4 regions of the Lachnospira intestinalis genome follow, and region 4 is predicted to be linked to each of the others. Evidence: predicted binding sites of a transcription regulator. Region 4 holds the regulator's gene; each other region holds the start of a gene.
The links. Region 4 encodes Rex, which represses fermentation and respiration genes when NADH is low (regulators of the CRP and FNR family bind a similar motif). Its sites were predicted from a motif close to ATTGTTAANTANTTAACAAT; they were not measured.

Region 1 (4,399 bases), on a different contig from region 4:
GACGGGCAGTTTCCAAGCAGGCGCCTGCGCAATGAAGATGAGCTGGAAGAAGAACGGCGGCTGTTTTACGTGGCGGTGACACGGGCAAAGACACGGCTGTATCTGAGCAGTTATGCGGCAAAGTCGGAAGGCTTTCCGGTGCGTCCGTCGGCATTTATACAGGATATTGACTACAACCTGCTGGAATGTGTGGGAAATGTCGTCCAAAACGGTCAGACCACACCGCAGATGCTGCCGAAGAAGACCTTTGATGTGGGCGATAAAGTAGAGCATAAAATTTTCGGTGTCGGAACGATTGTAGACATCAATCTGTCCACCCAGTCGTATGAAATTGATTTTGAAAAATTAACCGGAACGAGAAAGATTATGTTCCGTGCAGAGTTAAAAAAAGTGTAAGCTCGTTATCAGGAGTGGTGATAAAAAGTGTAGGCTGTCAGTGCGGCTTACATTTTTTTAGCTTACAGATATAGTTTTAAACTATGGACAACCTTAATGAATTCATATTATACAGATAGGAAAATGTCCGTTATAATACGACAAAACAAAGGAAGCAGGAGGAAACATAAAGTGAGCCAGTTATATACACCTTTCCGATATGATTTTGTAGGAAGCTTTTTAAGACCGGAGTATTTAAAGAAGGCAAGAGCGGATTACGAAGCAGGAACGATTAACGCAGAAGAACTGAAAAAAACAGAAGATAAGGCAATTACAGAATTGGTTGCAAAGCAGAAAGAAGCAGGTTACCACGTTATTACAGACGGAGAATTCCGCCGTGCAACATGGCATCTGGATTTTATGTGGGCATTTGACGGAGTCGGACACAGCAAAACCGAAACAGGACTTCCGTTCCACGGTGAAGCTGCAATGATTGATGATACATATGTGACAGGAAAGATTTCTTATAAGAAAAATCATCCGTTTGTAGAACATTTTAAATTTGTAAAGGCACTGGAAGATGAAAATACGGTTGCAAAGCTGACCATTCCGGCACCGGCACAGTTTCTGGAACAGATGATTATGCCTTTTGCATGGAGCAATACCAAGAAATTTTACGATACGCAGGAAGAAGTGGCAAAGGATATTGCCGAAGGATACCGTGAATTTATCAAAGAGGTTTATGCAGCAGGCTGTAGAAATCTTCAGTTGGACGACTGCTCATGGGGCATGGTGGTAGACCCGGCGGCTTGTAAATTATTCGGCGTAACACCAAAGGGACTTGAAAAGATTAAGGAACAGCTTTTAGAGATTAATAACAGCGCGCTTGAAGGAAAGCCGGAAGATTTAATTGTCAATACACACGTATGCCGCGGCAATTTCCATTCTACCTATGCAAGCAGCGGTGCTTATGACAGCGTAGCGGCAACATTATTTGCAAAGGAAAATGTCAATGCATATTATCTGGAATTTGATGATGAGCGTTCCGGCGGATTTGAACCGTTAAAATATGTAGAGGGCGATAAGAAAGTTGTACTCGGACTGGTTACAACAAAGTCCCCGAAGCTGGAAGATGCGCAGGCAGTAATTGACAGAATCCACGAGGCAGCAAAATATGTGCCGTTAGACAGACTGTATTTAAGTCCGCAGTGCGGATTCGCTTCCTGTGAAATCGGTAACAAGCTCACAGAAGAAGAACAGTGGGCAAAGCTGGCACTGGTAAAGGAAATCGCAGAAAAGGTGTGGGGATAAATAACAGATTCATATTAGAATGTAAAAGAATATGTCAGACAGACATACAGGGTATTTTTATATATGCCCGTGTAATTTACGAGGATGGTCGGGGTTAATGTAAAACTATAAAAAGCAGTCCCGGATTGGAAAAATAAGAATATTTATGATAAAATAAACTCTAATGTTACATTAGGGTTTATTTTTTGGCATTAAAATGTCTGCAAAATAGGAATGAAAAATTATATGGAGAAAAAAGACAGATATATCAGCATCGGTGAAATGGCAAAAATCAACCGCACAACTGTACCGACACTGCGGCTGTATGATTCAATGGGACTGCTGACACCGTATTACACAGACGAGGAAACACATTACCGGTATTATGACATCAAGCAGAATGCCCGGTTTGATATGATTCAGTACATGAAAGAACTGGGCATGGAATTAAAAGAAATTAAAGAATTGTTCGATAAACAGGATATTAATCTGATTGAGCAGATTTTACGGCAGAAAAAGGAACAGACGGTTGTCCAGATGCAGGAATTAAAATTTAAAATGCAGGCGATTGACAGGACGGTTGCAAGCATTGAACGGTATAAGAAATCGCCGAAAAGCGGCACGATTACACTGGAATACATACCGGACAGGACGATTTACTCGATGTGTGTGGATACCAATTTTTACGATTATAACATTGATATGTACGAATTGATTTTAAAGCAGTTAAAAAATAAGCTGATGGAATTTCATATTCCGCAGGTTTATTACTGCAATGCAGGGACGATTATGCGGCGGGAGCTGTTTGAAAAACTGACCTTTTATTCGGAAGAAATCTTTATCTTTGTAGATGACGATTTTCCGATGAAAGACTGTGTGCAGACAATCGAGAATGGCATGTATGCATGTATTTATACGGAAGATTTTGATGAGGAACGCGACTGTGCGAAAAAGCTTTTGGCGTACTGCCGCGAACACGGCTATCAAATCTGCGGTGATTATATTTGCGAAGAAATTATGGAAATGAACGTCTTTGACAGCCGCAAGCGCTCGATGTATCTGCGGCTTCAGGTGCCGGTAAAAATGGAAAAATAGGCTTGACGCTCATCTAAGATTAGACATTATACTGAATACAACGGAAAGTTAAATAATTAACAATCAGTTCGCGTAATATATGCTGAATAGTGAAAAGCGAAAGCGTGAATGAGGATTCGTCTGAAACTGTCCTTGCACCGCAGGACACAGATTTTAAAAGGAAGCGGTGTAGAATTGGAGGATGTTATGGAGAAGATTAAAGTAATTCAGTATGGCTGTGGCAAGATGAGCAAGTACACAATGCGGTATCTGTATGAAACCGGCTGTCAGATTGTCGGTGCAATCGACTGTAATCCATCTATTGTCGGCATGGATATCGGCGATTATGCGGGACTGGGTGTAAAGACCGGCGTATTAATCAGCGACAATGCGGAAGAAGTGCTTGACAACACGGATGCGGATATTGCCGTTGTAACGCTGTTTAGTCTGGTAAGTGACTGCTTTCCACATTATATGAAATGTCTGACACGTGGAATCAGTGTGATTACAACCTGTGAAGAAGCAACGTACTGCTGGACAACAGACCCGGTTCGTGCCAATATCTTAGATGTTACCGCCAAGAAAAACGGTTGTACTTTTGTAGGAAGCGGCATGGAAGATATTTTCTGGGTGAATATGGTCGGCATGGTAGCAGGCGGCTGTCACAAGATTGAAAAAATTGAAGGCGCAGTCAGCTATAACGTAGAAGATTACGGACTGGCACTTGCAAAAGCTCACGGCGTAGGCTTAACATCGGAAGAATTTGAAAAACAGATTGCACACCCGGAGGAGATTGAACCTTCTTATGTATGGAATTCCAATGAGGCACTTGCATCAAAAATGGGCTGGACGATTAAGAGCCAGACACAGAAATGTGTACCGTATTTCCATGACAGTGATTTGTTCTCATCAACCATGAATGCAACGATACCGAAAGGCAACTGTATCGGTATGGCGGCAGTTGTAACTACCGAAACATTCCAGGGACCGGTTATTGAAACACAGTGTATCGGCAAGGTTTATGGTCCGGACGATGGTGATATGTGCGACTGGAAGATTACAGGTGAACCGGATACGGAATTCCATGTTGTAAAACCGGCAACGGTTGAGCATACCTGTGCAACGATTGTCAACCGGATTCCGGCAGTGCTGCGCGCTCCGGCAGGGTTAGTTACGATGGATCAGCTGGAGGAAATCGCTTATCCGACATATCCAATGGAATACTATCTGTAGTTTAAATATTAAAACTGGAATAACAGAATACTGTGCAGACATGGTTTGTAAATAAAATCCCCGCATAAAGAGAGCTGAACAGATTCTCTTTATGCGGTATTTTTTTGCGATATTAACAAAATATTTAATAGAAATTCCAGTTGATTCCACAGAAATATCCGCTTATAATAGTATTAAGGCAAAGGGGGCTTTTGCAGATTTACAATGTTACAAAAGGAGGGGAATGCCTTGAATACAGAAATAACAAATGCAGTCAGTGCGGCGGGAGATAAGGTGCAGTATGATACCCGTGTCAAAAGAATACTGGCACAAAAAAATATTTTGGCACACATTTTGGTTAAGACGGTGGATGAGTTTAAGGAAATGAAGCCGGAAGATGCAGTAATGTACATTGAGGGTGAGCCAAAGATTGGGATTGTACCCGTTG
Region 2 (4,399 bases), on a different contig from region 4:
GAAAAATGGCAGTGTAAGTGGCAGTCCGATAAATTTTCAAAGCCTTGCATTATATCTCCAATCCGCCGTATAACGGCATTTATCATAGTCCTTTTAGTATATCATAAAATAAATTTGAAGAATAGTGTAAGATTTCAACTTGAAAATTAAGCAGACAATTGTTATGATGTAAAGGAATTGTTAAAAAAATTTTACACAAAAAGCACGTACTTTTTACATTACGAAAGAAAATGTGCAGACAGGAGTAGAAGTGAATATCGAGTATATCAGCAGTTTGTTTGAATTTGCAGGAGGAATCGGAATGTTCCTCTACGGTATGAACACAATGGCAGATGGTATGCAGCGTTCCGCCGGCGGTAAGATGAAAAAATTATTGGGTTATCTTACAAGTAACCGGCTGCTGGCAATCATCGTAGGTGCCGTTATCACAGCGATTATTCAAAGCAGCGGTGCAACAACGGTTATGGTTGTTGGTTTTGTTAATGCAGGACTGATGACACTGGTTCAGGCAGTTGGTGTTATTATGGGTGCCAATATCGGTACGACCATTACCGCATGGATTGTATCTTTAGGACAGCTTGGGGATGCGGCGAAGGTAATGAATCCGTCATTTTATGCCCCGTTTTTAATCGGTATCGGTGCATTTGTTATTTTATTTTCAAAAAAGGATAAAGTAAAAAATGCAGGAGAGATTATCGTCGGAATCGGTCTGCTGTTTGAAGGTCTGACATTTATGTCTTCTTCGATTGCACCGTATACAGATGCGCCTATTTTCTCACAGGCATTCCAGATTGTGGGAAGCAATCCGTTTTTAGGTATTTTAATTGGTATTATTGTAACCGCGGTTTTACAAAGTTCCTCCGCCTCTGTCGGGATTTTACAGACACTGGCTTTAAACGGAGTGGTAACAACCAATGCGGCAATTTATATTACACTGGGACAGAATATCGGTTCCTGTGTGACTGCACTGATTTCAAGTGCCGGAACAACGAGAACGGCAAAACGTGCAGCCTGTATGCATATTTTATTTAATATTGCAGGGGCACTTTTATTCGGTACCGTCGGATTTATTCTGTTCAGTATTTATCCGGCACTTGCGGCACATAATATTACAAGCGTGGAAATTTCCGTATTCCATACATTCTTTAATATTACATGTACACTGGTAATGTTTCCGTTTGCCAATCTGCTTGTAAAAATTTCCGGTCTGATTGTGCGTGAAAACGAAAAGCAGGACGATTTTGCGGAACTGGAAGCCAAAGATGCCGTTGCAGCAGAAATTGCAAGACATTTTGATTCCCGTCTGTTAGGTCAGCCGTCCGTTGCAGTAGAAACGGCTAAAAATGAAGTGATTGCCATGGGTAATCTGGCATTAGATAATATTAAATATGCGGCAGAGGCAACACAGAAAAATGACCAGACGATGGTAGATAAGGTCTATGAAATCGAACATAAAGTCGATTTATATGAAAAGTATCTGACAGACTTTTTAATTAAGGTCAACAATTTATCAATCACACAGGAACAGCATCTGCTGGTTAAAAATCTGTTCCATGCGATTATTGATATTGAAAGAGTATCCGACCATGCGGAAAATATTGCGGAGCTGGCAAAATATAAGATTGAACATCAGATAATTTTTTCCGAAAAAGGAACACAGGAACTTAATCAGCTGTGGGATAAAGTTGTGCATTGTTTTGAAGAAGCTGTTAAGGCGAGAGGAACCGGAAGCCGTCAGGCAATTCAGAATGTCCTGAGAATTGAAGACGAGGTCGATGATTTGGAAGAAGAACTGCGCAACAAACATATCGAACGTTTGTCCGCGGGGCTTTGTATTCCGTCAAACGGTGTTGTGTTCTTAGATATTCTTTCTAATCTTGAAAGAATGTCAGATCACGCCAATAATATTGTCGATTGTATACAAGAAGAAAATACCGCTAAATAATTTTTAAATTTACCGTTTTTTTTGGACAAATAATAGAAAATGGACGGTAATTTGTAAAAAAAGGGAATTAATACTTGATATTTTGGAATGAATTCGGTAAAATACACCATAGTTGATTATTTATTAACAAACTCAATAAAAATTCTATTTTAGGAGGAATGATTTTATGTCAGTAAAAGTTGCGATTAATGGTTTTGGACGTATCGGTAGACTTGCATTCAGACAGATGTTCGGTGCAGAAGGATACGAAGTAGTAGCTATTAACGATTTAACAAGCCCAAAGATGTTAGCTCATCTTTTAAAGTATGATTCATCACAGGGAAGATACGTTGGTTTCGGCGAAGAAAACCAGGTAACAGCTGATGACGAAGCTGGTACAATCACAGTAAAGGGTAAGACAATTAAGATTTACAAAGAGCCAGATGCTAACAACTGCCCATGGGGAGCTCTTGATGTAGATGTAGTTCTTGAATGCTCAGGTTTCTACACATCTAAGGAAAAGGCTCAGGCTCATATCAATGCAGGTGCTAAGAAGGTTGTTATCTCAGCTCCGGCCGGTAATGATTTAAAGACAATCGTTTATAATGTAAACCATGAAACATTAACAGCAGATGATAAGATTATCTCAGCAGCTTCTTGTACAACAAACTGCTTAGCTCCTATGGCTAAGGCTCTTAATGACTGTGCTTCAATCGAATCAGGTATCATGTGCACAATTCACGCTTACACAGGTGATCAGATGATTCTTGACGGACCACAGAGAAAGGGCGATTTAAGAAGATCAAGAGCAGGTGCATGCAACATCGTACCTAACTCAACAGGTGCTGCTAAGGCTATCGGTCTTGTTATCCCTGAATTAAACGGAAAGCTTATCGGAGCTGCTCAGAGAGTTCCTACTCCTACAGGTTCTACAACAATTCTTAACGCTGTAGTATCTAAGAAGGTTACTGTTGATGAAGTTAATGCTGCTATGAAGGCTGCTGCAACAGAAAGCTTCGGTTACAACGAAGAACTTATCGTTTCAAGCGATATCGTTGGTATGAGATTTGGTTCATTATTTGATGCTACTCAGACAATGGTAAATGACCTTCCAAACGGCGGCTGCCAGGTTCAGGTTGTTTCTTGGTATGATAACGAAAATTCATACACAAGCCAGATGGTAAGAACAATCAAGTATTTTGCTGAATTAAACTAATATAAATTCGGCTTTGTGCCGGAATGAAAGCCGGGGAATGAAGCTATAGTCTTCTTTCTCCGGTATTTTACTATCGCGTGGCACTGTCCCGCAAAAACAAGGAGGCAAAATCCTCTGCTCCTGCATAGGGCAGTCGCATTTTGCTTCGCAAAAACAAGGAGGATTCATTATGCTTAATAAGAAGTCAGTTGATGATATTAACGTAAAAGGCAAGAGAGTATTATGCAGATGTGATTTTAACGTGCCGTTAGACGGAAAGAAGATTACAGATGAAACAAGACTGGTTGCAGCACTTCCTACAATCAAGAAGTTAATCTCAGACGGTGGTAAGGTTATCCTTTGCTCTCATTTAGGAAAGCCGAAGGGACCGGATGCAGCATTTTCTCTTGAACCGGTTGCTGAAAGACTTTCTGCACTGTTAGGACAGGAAGTGAAGTTTGCAGCAGATGATACTGTTGTAGGTGAAAATGCAAAGGCTGCTGTTGCAGCTATGAATGACGGTGACGTTATTTTACTTGAAAACACCAGATTCAGAGCAGAAGAAACAAAGAATGGTGAAGCATTCTCTAAGGATTTAGCTTCTATCTGTGATGTATTTGTAAACGATGCTTTCGGTACAGCACACAGAGCTCACTGCTCAAATGTTGGTGTTACACAGTTTGTAGATACAGCTGTTGTCGGCTATTTAATGCAGAAGGAAATCGATTTCCTTGGCAATGCAGTCAACAATCCGGTAAGACCTTTCGTAGCAATCCTTGGTGGTTCGAAAGTATCTTCAAAGATTTCTGTTATCAACAATCTGCTTGATAAGGTAGATACATTAATCATCGGTGGTGGTATGTCTTATACATTCCAGAAAGCAAAGGGCGGCAATGTAGGACAGTCACTCGTAGAAGATGATTATCTTGATTATGCTAAAGAAATGATGGAAAAGGCTGAAAAGAAGGGCGTTAAAATGTTGATTCCGATTGACACTGTTGTGACAAAGGAATTCAAAAATGATACACCATTTCATGTAGTAGATGCGGGCTGCCAGGCTGATGATGACATGGGCATGGATATCGGACCAAAGACCTGTGAACTTTACAAGGAAGCTTTAGCTGATGCAAAGACTGTTGTATGGAACGGACCAATGGGTGTATTTGAATTTGAAAACTTTGCAAAGGGTACAATCGCTGTTGCAGAAGAACTGGCATCATTAAAGGATGCTACAACAATCATCGGTGGCGGTGACTCAGCTGCAGCTGTTAACAATCTTG
Region 3 (4,399 bases), on a different contig from region 4:
GTAACCAGATACACGGATTGTGAAGTTCGCATATTCTGGCTTTTCTGGGTGTTCCATAGCATCCAGTAACTTATCCTTACCGAATACATTTACGTTAAGGTGATGAGCACCCTGATCGAAGTATCCATCCATAACGTTTACAAGGTTAGCAACTCTTTCTTCTTCATTATGACCTAAAGCATCCGGATTCATTGTCTGTGTATTAGAAATACCATCTAATGCCCACTCATATGGAAGCTTTGTAAGTGAGTTAAGTGAAGCTAAAAGACCATTCTGTTCAGCACCATAGCTTGGGTTAGCTCCTGGTGATAATGGTGTACCAGCCTTACGTCCGTCAGGCATTGTACCTGTATACTTACCATAAACTACGTTAGAAGTAATTGTAAGGATAGATGTTGTAGGCTCTGAATTTCTGTAAGTATGTCTCTTCTTAATCTTCTCAAGGAATGTTCTAAGAAGCCATACAGCTATATCATCTGCCTTATCATCATCGTTACCATACTTAGGGAAGTCGCCTTCAATCTGGTAATCAACAACAATACCCTTTTCTTCATCACGTACTGTCTTAACCTTAGCATACTTAATAGCTGAAAGTGAATCTACTACATGAGAGAAACCAGCAATACCTGTAGCAAATGTTCTCTTAACATCTGTATCAATAAGAGCCATCTCTGCTGCTTCATAGTAGTACTTATCATGCATATACTGGATAAGGTTAAGTGTATTAACATAAAGGTCTGCTAACCAATCCATCATAACATCGAACTTTTCAATAACTTCATCATAATCAAGATATTCTGATGTAATAGGCTTGAAAGCTGGTCCAACCTGCTTACCATCTTTTTCATCCACACCACCATTGATAGCGTAAAGTAAACACTTAGCAAGGTTAGCTCTAGCTCCGAAGAACTGCATTTCCTTACCTGTCTGTGTAGCAGATACACAGCAGCAGATTGAATAATCATCACCCCATGTAACCTTCATAACATCATCGTTCTCATACTGGATTGAAGATGTATCAACAGAAATCTTAGCAGCATACTTCTTGAAGTTTTCAGGAAGTCTTGATGAGTAAAGTACTGTTAAGTTTGGTTCCGGTGAAGGTCCCATGTTTTCAAGTGTGTGAAGGAATCTGTAGTCGTTCTTTGTAACCATTGAACGTCCGTCAATACCTGTACCACCTACTTCAAGAGTAGCCCATGTAGGGTCACCTGAGAATAATTCGTTGTATGATGTAATTCTTGCGAACTTAACCATTCTACACTTCATAACGAAATGATCGATTAATTCCTGAGCTTCTTTTTCTGTAATCTTTCCAGCTTCAAGATCTCTTTCGATATAAATATCAAGGAATGTAGATACACGACCTACTGACATAGCAGCACCGTTCTGAGTCTTGATAGCAGCAAGGTAACCAAAGTATAACCACTGAACAGCTTCCTTAGCATCCTTAGCTGGCTGTGAAATATCATAACCATAGCTTTCAGCCATCTTCTTCATGCCTGCTAAAGCCTTGTACTGATCAGAGATTTCTTCTCTTAAACGGATAACATCGTCTGTCATTGTTCCGCATCCGCAGTTTGCATGATCTTTCTTCTTTTCTTCCATAAGGTAGTCAATACCGTAAAGAGCAACTCTTCTGTAGTCACCTACGATACGTCCACGGCCATAAGTATCCGGAAGACCTGTGATGATGTGGCTGTGACGAGCCTTTCTCATCTCTGGTGTGTAAGCATCGAAAACACCCTGATTGTGAGTCTTATGATATTCTGTGAAAATCTTGTGTAATTCCGGATTTGGTTCATAACCGTAGTTCTTGCAAGATTCTTCTGCCATCTTGATACCGCCGTAAGGCATGAATGCTCTCTTTAATGGCTTATCTGTCTGAAGACCTACAACTTTTTCAAGGTCTTTCATTGATTCATCTATATATCCAGGACCATATGCTGTAAGACCGGCAACAACTTCTGTTTCCATGTCAAGTACGCCGCCCTTTGCTCTTTCTTCTTTCTGTAATTCCTGAAGTCTTCCCCAAAGCTTGTTTGTTGCTTCTGTAGGACCTTCAAGGAAACTTTCATCACCATCATATGGCTTGTAGTTGTTCTGAACGAAATCTCTTACATTGATTTCTTCTTTCCAAAGTCTACCTTCGAAACCATTCCACTGTTCCTTCTGTAACATTTTTGAATTCCTCCTTGCATAATCTCTGCACATTGTATACACTGATTGCTAAATAAAAAAATTGCTCATCGCAACTTTGACAATATTGTAACAATCCTTACGTGCATTATAATATCATTCATGTATCAGAAAATCAATACTCTTTTGCATAGTTCTTAATTTAGTACAATTTTAAAATACAGGCACTACAAAATATACTTTTGCAATACCTGTATTATTCCCGTTTTTATGTATTTTATGCATTCAGTTCTTTAAATACTTTTAACAATTCATCCTTATCCAGCGGCTTCATGCAGAATTCATATGCCCCCAGCTTTAATGCTTGAATCACTTTCTTCTGCTGTCCGGCTGACGTCACCATAATGACATCTGCTGTATTATCGTATGCTTTAATCTTTTCCAATGCCGTAACACCGTCCATAACCGGCATCGTAATATCCATTGTAACAATATCCGGTTTATACTCTTTATATAACTGAACGGCTTCTTCTCCGTTTACAGCCTCACAGACAATACCATAGCCTGCTTCTTCAAGAATATTTCTTAATGTCTTACGGATAAAAGCAGAATCATCTACAATCATGACCTTTTTAACACCGTCTGCTACCTCACTGTCGGCACATTTTTGAATATCAATAGATGTCGGCTTTACACCGATTTGAACATCACTGTCTACAGCAATAAAAATTTCTGTCTCTTTACCATGGACATAAAGCGGAACAATATATCCGTCCCCGGTCAGTGTCTGGTTTTCATAGACAAACGGCGGTTCGATATCTACAAATAACTCACCCTTGCTGATTGCCGTTACAAACAGACCAAGGCACATATTAACCAGTTCGCTTAATGTGTCATATGTATAGCTGTCTGCCTGTATCAGTTCTTCCTTTGAAAAATCGGATGCAAGCGCAAGCAGTCCATCTTCATTTTCCCCTGCCACAAATGCTGTATAAATAACATGAGAACCGTATGTTTTTTGTCCGATAATACTCTGATACCGGATTTCTGTCACACGTTTAATTGAACCGATATAGTAATCCTGTGTAACAAATCTTGTCAGATTTCTCAAAATCAATGCCACAATATCAGTTACATACGGTTTTGCAGAAAATGCAAACAACGGTACAATCCCGTCAATATCATCTTCCTTTAACGCTTCCATTTCGGACTTTGAAAAGCCCTTGGATGTCTGAAAGCTGTCAAGATATTCATCCAGTTCGCTGGCAGTAATATATTTTTTCTCAAACATAATCTGCAAAAACTTCATAAATGCGCAACCCTGCTGCTCCAGAAGTTCATCCACTTCCCGTTCTGATAAATAGCCTCTTTCTACCGCAATATCACCGAAACGTCTGTCATACTGTGTCTGTAAATGATTGACTTCTTCCGTTTCGTTCTGTGTCATATATCCGTTTGCAATCGCAATCGTTCCCAGACGGACCTTTGCTGTTGCCTGTTCATCCAATACTTCTCTTAACTGCTCCGGTGTAAGTACTTCTTCACTTACCAGATATTCACCAAATAACTGACTAAACATTTGTCTTCTCCTTCTTCTTATCCTAATTCATAAAAATCCAGATTCTTCTGTAACACTTCAGTAACCTGTCCGCCTCTTTTTAATACGTTGGAATTAAATGTCTTTAACTCACGTACTTTCTTTGTATTTTCTCTGTTAAACCGTGCTGATGCCGCATTAAAGATTGGCTGCGATTCAAGCTTTTTCCGATATTCTGCCGCAAACGGACAGTACATATAAAGAATTCCTCTCACAACCTTATTTAATCGGATAGAGTTCTGGGATTCGTATTTAACCCATACGTCATAATCCTTTGCAAACATTTCACGGTAACTGTTACGACAGCTTTTAAACTGTGCCCTGATTTTTTCTTTGGCTTCTTCCGTCAGATCTTTATTCTTTCGGTAAAACTGTACATAATCGCAGTACTCGGATGTAAGAGAATGTTCCCGGACATCATTCCAGTAATTGCCCTGTACAGTACGGCAGATTTCCCAGCGGTAAACTGCTGCCATGTTAATCAGACTGTTTTCAAGATTGCCGTTGAAAAATGCAGAAAGCACAAATCTTGCCGGTGTATCTCTTTTCTTTTCCGAAATATCCTGCCACATGACACCTCTGCTGCCGACATTCGGCATCAGGATAAAGTCCGGAAGAACCTGTTTCATGACTACAATATTATCGATTTTATTTTCCGGGTCA
Region 4 (4,399 bases):
AAAAGAACATTCGGATTTACCGGTAGCGGTTACAATGACTTTTGAAATCAATCAGAGAACTTTCACAGGCTGTTGTATTGAATCCATGGCACTGACCCTTAGCGGACTGGGTGTAGATGCGCTGGGTGTCAACTGTTCGTTAGGACCGGCAGAATTAGAGCCGGTCGTTGCAAAGCTTTCCGAGTGGACAAACCTGCCGATTATCGTGAAACCGAATGCGGGACTTCCCGACCCTGTTACCAATGAATACAATGTATCGCCGGAAGAATTTGCACAGATGATGAAGAACCTGCGCAAATACGGCATTAAAGTATTCGGCGGCTGCTGTGGTACAACACCGGATTTTATCCGCTGTGTATCCGAAATGCTGCATACGGACGGCAATGCAGGTTTCTGGCATGAAAAGGAAATTCCGGCAGCAGTCTGCTCACCTACAAAGGCAGTGACAATTACGGAACCGCGTATCATCGGGGAACGTATCAATCCGACCGGTAAGAAGCTGTTTAAGGAAGCCCTGCTGCGCGGCGATATGGACTACATTTTAAATCAGGCATTGGAGCAGATTGGTGCGGGTGCGGATATTCTCGATGTAAATGTCGGACTGCCGGGAATTGATGAAAAAGAAATGATGATTTCTGCCGTAAAGTCTATTCAGGCAATTGTTGATGTACCGTTACAGGTGGATTCCACGATTCCGGAAGTGTTAGATGCGGCACTCCGTGTATACAACGGAAAACCGATTGTCAATTCGGTCAACGGCGAGGAAAAGTCCTTAAAGGCAGTGCTTCCGCTTGTAAAAAAATACGGTGCGGCAGTTGTCGGTCTTACACTCGATGAGAACGGAATCCCGCCAAAGGCAGAAGACCGTTTTAAGATTGCACAGCGTATTTTAGAGCGTGCGCAGGCAATCGGTATTCCAAAGGAAAATGTCTATATTGACTGTCTGACACTGACGGCTTCCGCGGAGCAGGAAGGTGTTATGGAAACGTTAAATGCAGTTTACCGTGTAAAACATGAGTTAGGCTTAAAAACCGTACTGGGCGTGTCAAACATTTCCTTCGGTCTGCCAAACAGAGTGTTAGTCAACCACATTTTCTTAACCATGGCGCTGCAAAACGGCTTAGACCTTCCAATTATCAATCCGAATATTCCGGAAATGACGGGGGCGGTCAGAGCTTACAAACTGCTTGCCAATATTGATAAAAATTCAGTGGATTATATTAAAGCCTATGCCAATATGCCAAAGGTTGAAAAAATCAATCCGGCGGCAAAACCGGCAGCGGGAAGCACAGGTGCGGCACCGGCGGGGGCACAGACGGCAGCTGTACCGGCAGGTGACTGTAAAGAGCAGTTATTCCATGCGGTTTATGCAGGCTTAAAAAATGAGGGTGCGAACCTCACAAGAGAACTGTTAAAAGACAATGACTCCATGGTAATTGTCAATGAAGTGCTGATTCCGGCACTGGATAAAATCGGCGAGGACTTTGAAAAGGGAACGCTGTTCCTGCCGCAGCTGATTATGGCAGCTTCCGTTGCACAGGCGGCGTTTGAAGTCATTCGTGAACATATGGTGCAGAGTAACGCCGCACCGGTCAGCAAAGGCAAAATCGTCATTGCAACTGTCAAAGGTGATATTCACGACATCGGTAAAAATATTGTAAAGGTTCTGCTTGAAAATTACGGTTATGACGTGATTGACCTCGGAAAAGACGTGGAATATCAGGCGGTCGTTGATGCAGTCCGTGAAAATGATGTCAAGCTGGTCGGACTTTCTGCCCTGATGACAACGACACTCGTTTCCATGAAAAAGACGATTGAACTGCTTCATGAAAATGAGCTGGATTGCAAAATTATGGTAGGCGGTGCGGTTCTGACACCGGAATATGCCAAAGAAATTCATGCCGACTTTTATGCAAAGGATGCCAAGGAATCCGTAGATATTGCAAAAAGAGTGCTGGGGTGATATAATAAAAAATATTATAATAATCACGGATTGTTTCGTGCTGCGCACTCTCACAATCCGGCCCGCTATTCGCATATCGTGGGATTTCATCCCACTTTTATGCTCATAGCGGGCGGGTCCCAAGGTCGTTCACCCACATATGAGCAAGCTCATGTGGGTTCAGATCTTTTGACCCTGGTATCCGAAGATACATTGAAAAGAAAGCATGGTGACATGAGTATGGAAGAAACAAAAAAGATATCAGCTGCGGTAATCAGACGTCTGCCACGATATTACAGATATCTGGGCGAACTGAATGAGAGCGGAGTACAGAGAATATCTTCAAAGGAATTAAGTGCAAAGATGAAAGTAACCGCTTCACAGATTCGTCAGGATTTAAACAATTTTGGCGGCTTTGGACAGCAGGGTTACGGTTATAATGTGAAGTATCTTTATGATGAAATTGCCAAAATTTTAGGAATTGACCGCCCGCATAATATGATTATTATCGGTGCGGGTAACTTAGGTCAGGCAATTGTCAATTATGAGGACTTTGAAAAACGTGGATTTGTGATTAAAGGAGTCTTTGATAACAATCCGGAGATGGAAGGAAAGACAATCCGTGGAATCCCGGTGATGATGATGGATGCCGTTTCTGATTTTATTAAGAGAAATGAAATCGAGATTGTAGCACTGACGATTCCCAAAAAAGCAGCAAAAGAAGTCGGTAAGCTGGTAGCAGATGCCGGAATTAAGGCAATCTGGAATTTTGCCCATACAGATTTGAATCTTCCGGATGAAGTCATTGTTGAAAATGTACATTTATCAGAAAGCTTGATGCGCCTTTCGTATACCATTGCAAATGAAGGACGGTAGAAAAGATTTACAAAGGGGGAATAGCGGATGGCACAGCTTACATATAAGGCAATGAAGGATAATGCGGCTTTGAAAAATCTGCCGATTTTAACGCTTGACCAACGGTGGTACAGACTTGTGCCGGAATCTGTAAAAACGGATGAAATCCGTTACTGGGAAAAACGTGTCAATGAACTGCTCAAAAAACAGGGGCAGGTCAACGAAGACCTGATTCAGGTAAAAAAGATTAGAAAAGGATTGTTCCGGGGCATTGTTAATCATATGAACCAGAATGACGAAGATCCGAAAAAGCAGAAAATTATGGATGAAAGCCAGCGGCTGATTTATGAAGCAAGAGATAAAATCTCCCAGCTAGAAGATGAATCGGACGAAGTGCCTAAAAAACTTCGCATAGCAAACATGCATCTTTTTTATGAAACAGTCAAAATGTGTTATGAAAAAATCAACCGCAACAATAAAGACCTGGAGCGGCTGGAAGCATGGATTGAAGACACGCGGATTAAACTTAAGAAAAATTTACTGGTCAAGCAGGACAAAGAGGATATGAACGAGCAGATGTATTCTTATATGCATGCGATTTTAGGTCCTGAAATCATGAGTGAATTAGACCGGTTGAATGAGAATGACGAATAGAAGAAAGCTGCTGTGCGGGAAGAAGTCCGTATGGCGGCTTTTTGTTTTACAGGGCAGGAGGGTGTTTATGAAGAAATTAATGAATGGTGCGCAGATGAAAATGATTGACACGTATTCGATTCAGGAGGTGGGGATTCCTTCACTGGTTTTGATGGAGCGGGCGGCACTTTGTGTGACGGAGGCGGTGCTTGAAAAGATTAAAAAGACGGATAAGGTGCTGTGCGTGTGCGGAAGCGGCAACAACGGTGCGGACGGCATGGCGGTGGCGCGCCAGCTGACAGAACGTGGAATTTCGGCAGAGGTGTATACGACAGCAGAGGAAGGAAAAGGAACAGAAGAGTTAAATCGGCAGTGTGCGATTTTGCAGAAACTGGGAATTGTGTTTGTGAACGACATTCCTGCCGGTGAATATAATTGTATTATAGATGCTGTTTTTGGCATCGGTTTATCAAGAACAATTACAGGCAGATATGAACAGATTATTGCAAAAATCAATGCGGCAAAGGATACGGGAAGCCTGATTGTGGCAGTAGATACGCCATCGGGAATTAATGCCGGGGACGGACAGGTCATGGGCTGTGCCGTAAGGGCAGACATGACGGTGACCTTCGGCTTTGCAAAATGTGGGCTGTGCCTGTATCCGGGAAGAATATACGCAGGAGAACTGTGTGTTGCCAATGCCGGTTTTGCCGACGTCCGCACAATTCCAGAAATCTGGGAGCAGGCGGCATTTACAATGGAAGATACAGACATTGCGGCTTTTTTTGACCGTCCGGCGGATACGAATAAGGGCAGCTACGGAAAACTGTTGATTGTGGCAGGCTCTGAAAATATGGCGGGAGCGGCAGCACTTTCTGCAAGGGCGGCATACCGTACCGGCTGCGGACTTGTGAAGGTTTTCACACACGAAAACAACCGTACCGTTGTATTAACGCATGTGCCGGAAGC

Region 1: a site for Rex is predicted at 2,805-2,824, ahead of WMO37_RS07730 (NAD(P)H-dependent amine dehydrogenase family protein). Genes of this name have one in related genera too.
Region 2: a site for Rex is predicted at 2,057-2,076, ahead of gap (type I glyceraldehyde-3-phosphate dehydrogenase). Genes of this name have one in related genera too.
Region 3: a site for Rex is predicted at 2,257-2,276, ahead of pflB (formate C-acetyltransferase). Genes of this name have one in related genera too.

What each region holds. Positions count from the first base shown of each region.
Region 1 covers NZ_JBBMFS010000005.1:164,190-168,588, forward strand. The annotation lists gene WMO37_RS07715 (ATP-dependent helicase) at 1-396, shown strand, start outside; gene WMO37_RS07720 (5-methyltetrahydropteroyltriglutamate--homocysteine S-methyltransferase) at 568-1,686, shown strand; gene WMO37_RS07725 (MerR family transcriptional regulator) at 1,900-2,760, shown strand; gene WMO37_RS07730 (NAD(P)H-dependent amine dehydrogenase family protein) at 2,947-3,972, shown strand; gene WMO37_RS07735 (hypothetical protein) at 4,201-4,399, shown strand, end outside.
Region 2 covers NZ_JBBMFS010000015.1:41,937-46,335, reverse strand. The annotation lists gene WMO37_RS13475 (histidinol-phosphatase HisJ family protein) at 1-50, opposite strand, end outside; gene WMO37_RS13470 (Na/Pi cotransporter family protein) at 302-1,945, shown strand; gene gap (type I glyceraldehyde-3-phosphate dehydrogenase) at 2,112-3,140, shown strand; gene WMO37_RS13460 (phosphoglycerate kinase) at 3,310-4,399, shown strand, end outside.
Region 3 covers NZ_JBBMFS010000004.1:181,166-185,564, reverse strand. The annotation lists gene pflB (formate C-acetyltransferase) at 1-2,181, opposite strand, end outside; gene WMO37_RS06470 (response regulator) at 2,417-3,718, opposite strand; gene WMO37_RS06465 (DUF8509 domain-containing protein) at 3,736-4,399, opposite strand, start outside.
Region 4 covers NZ_JBBMFS010000001.1:174,095-178,493, forward strand. The annotation lists gene WMO37_RS00715 (homocysteine S-methyltransferase family protein) at 1-1,963, shown strand, start outside; gene WMO37_RS00720 (redox-sensing transcriptional repressor Rex) at 2,177-2,818, shown strand; gene WMO37_RS00725 (hypothetical protein) at 2,846-3,451, shown strand; gene WMO37_RS00730 (NAD(P)H-hydrate dehydratase) at 3,519-4,399, shown strand, end outside.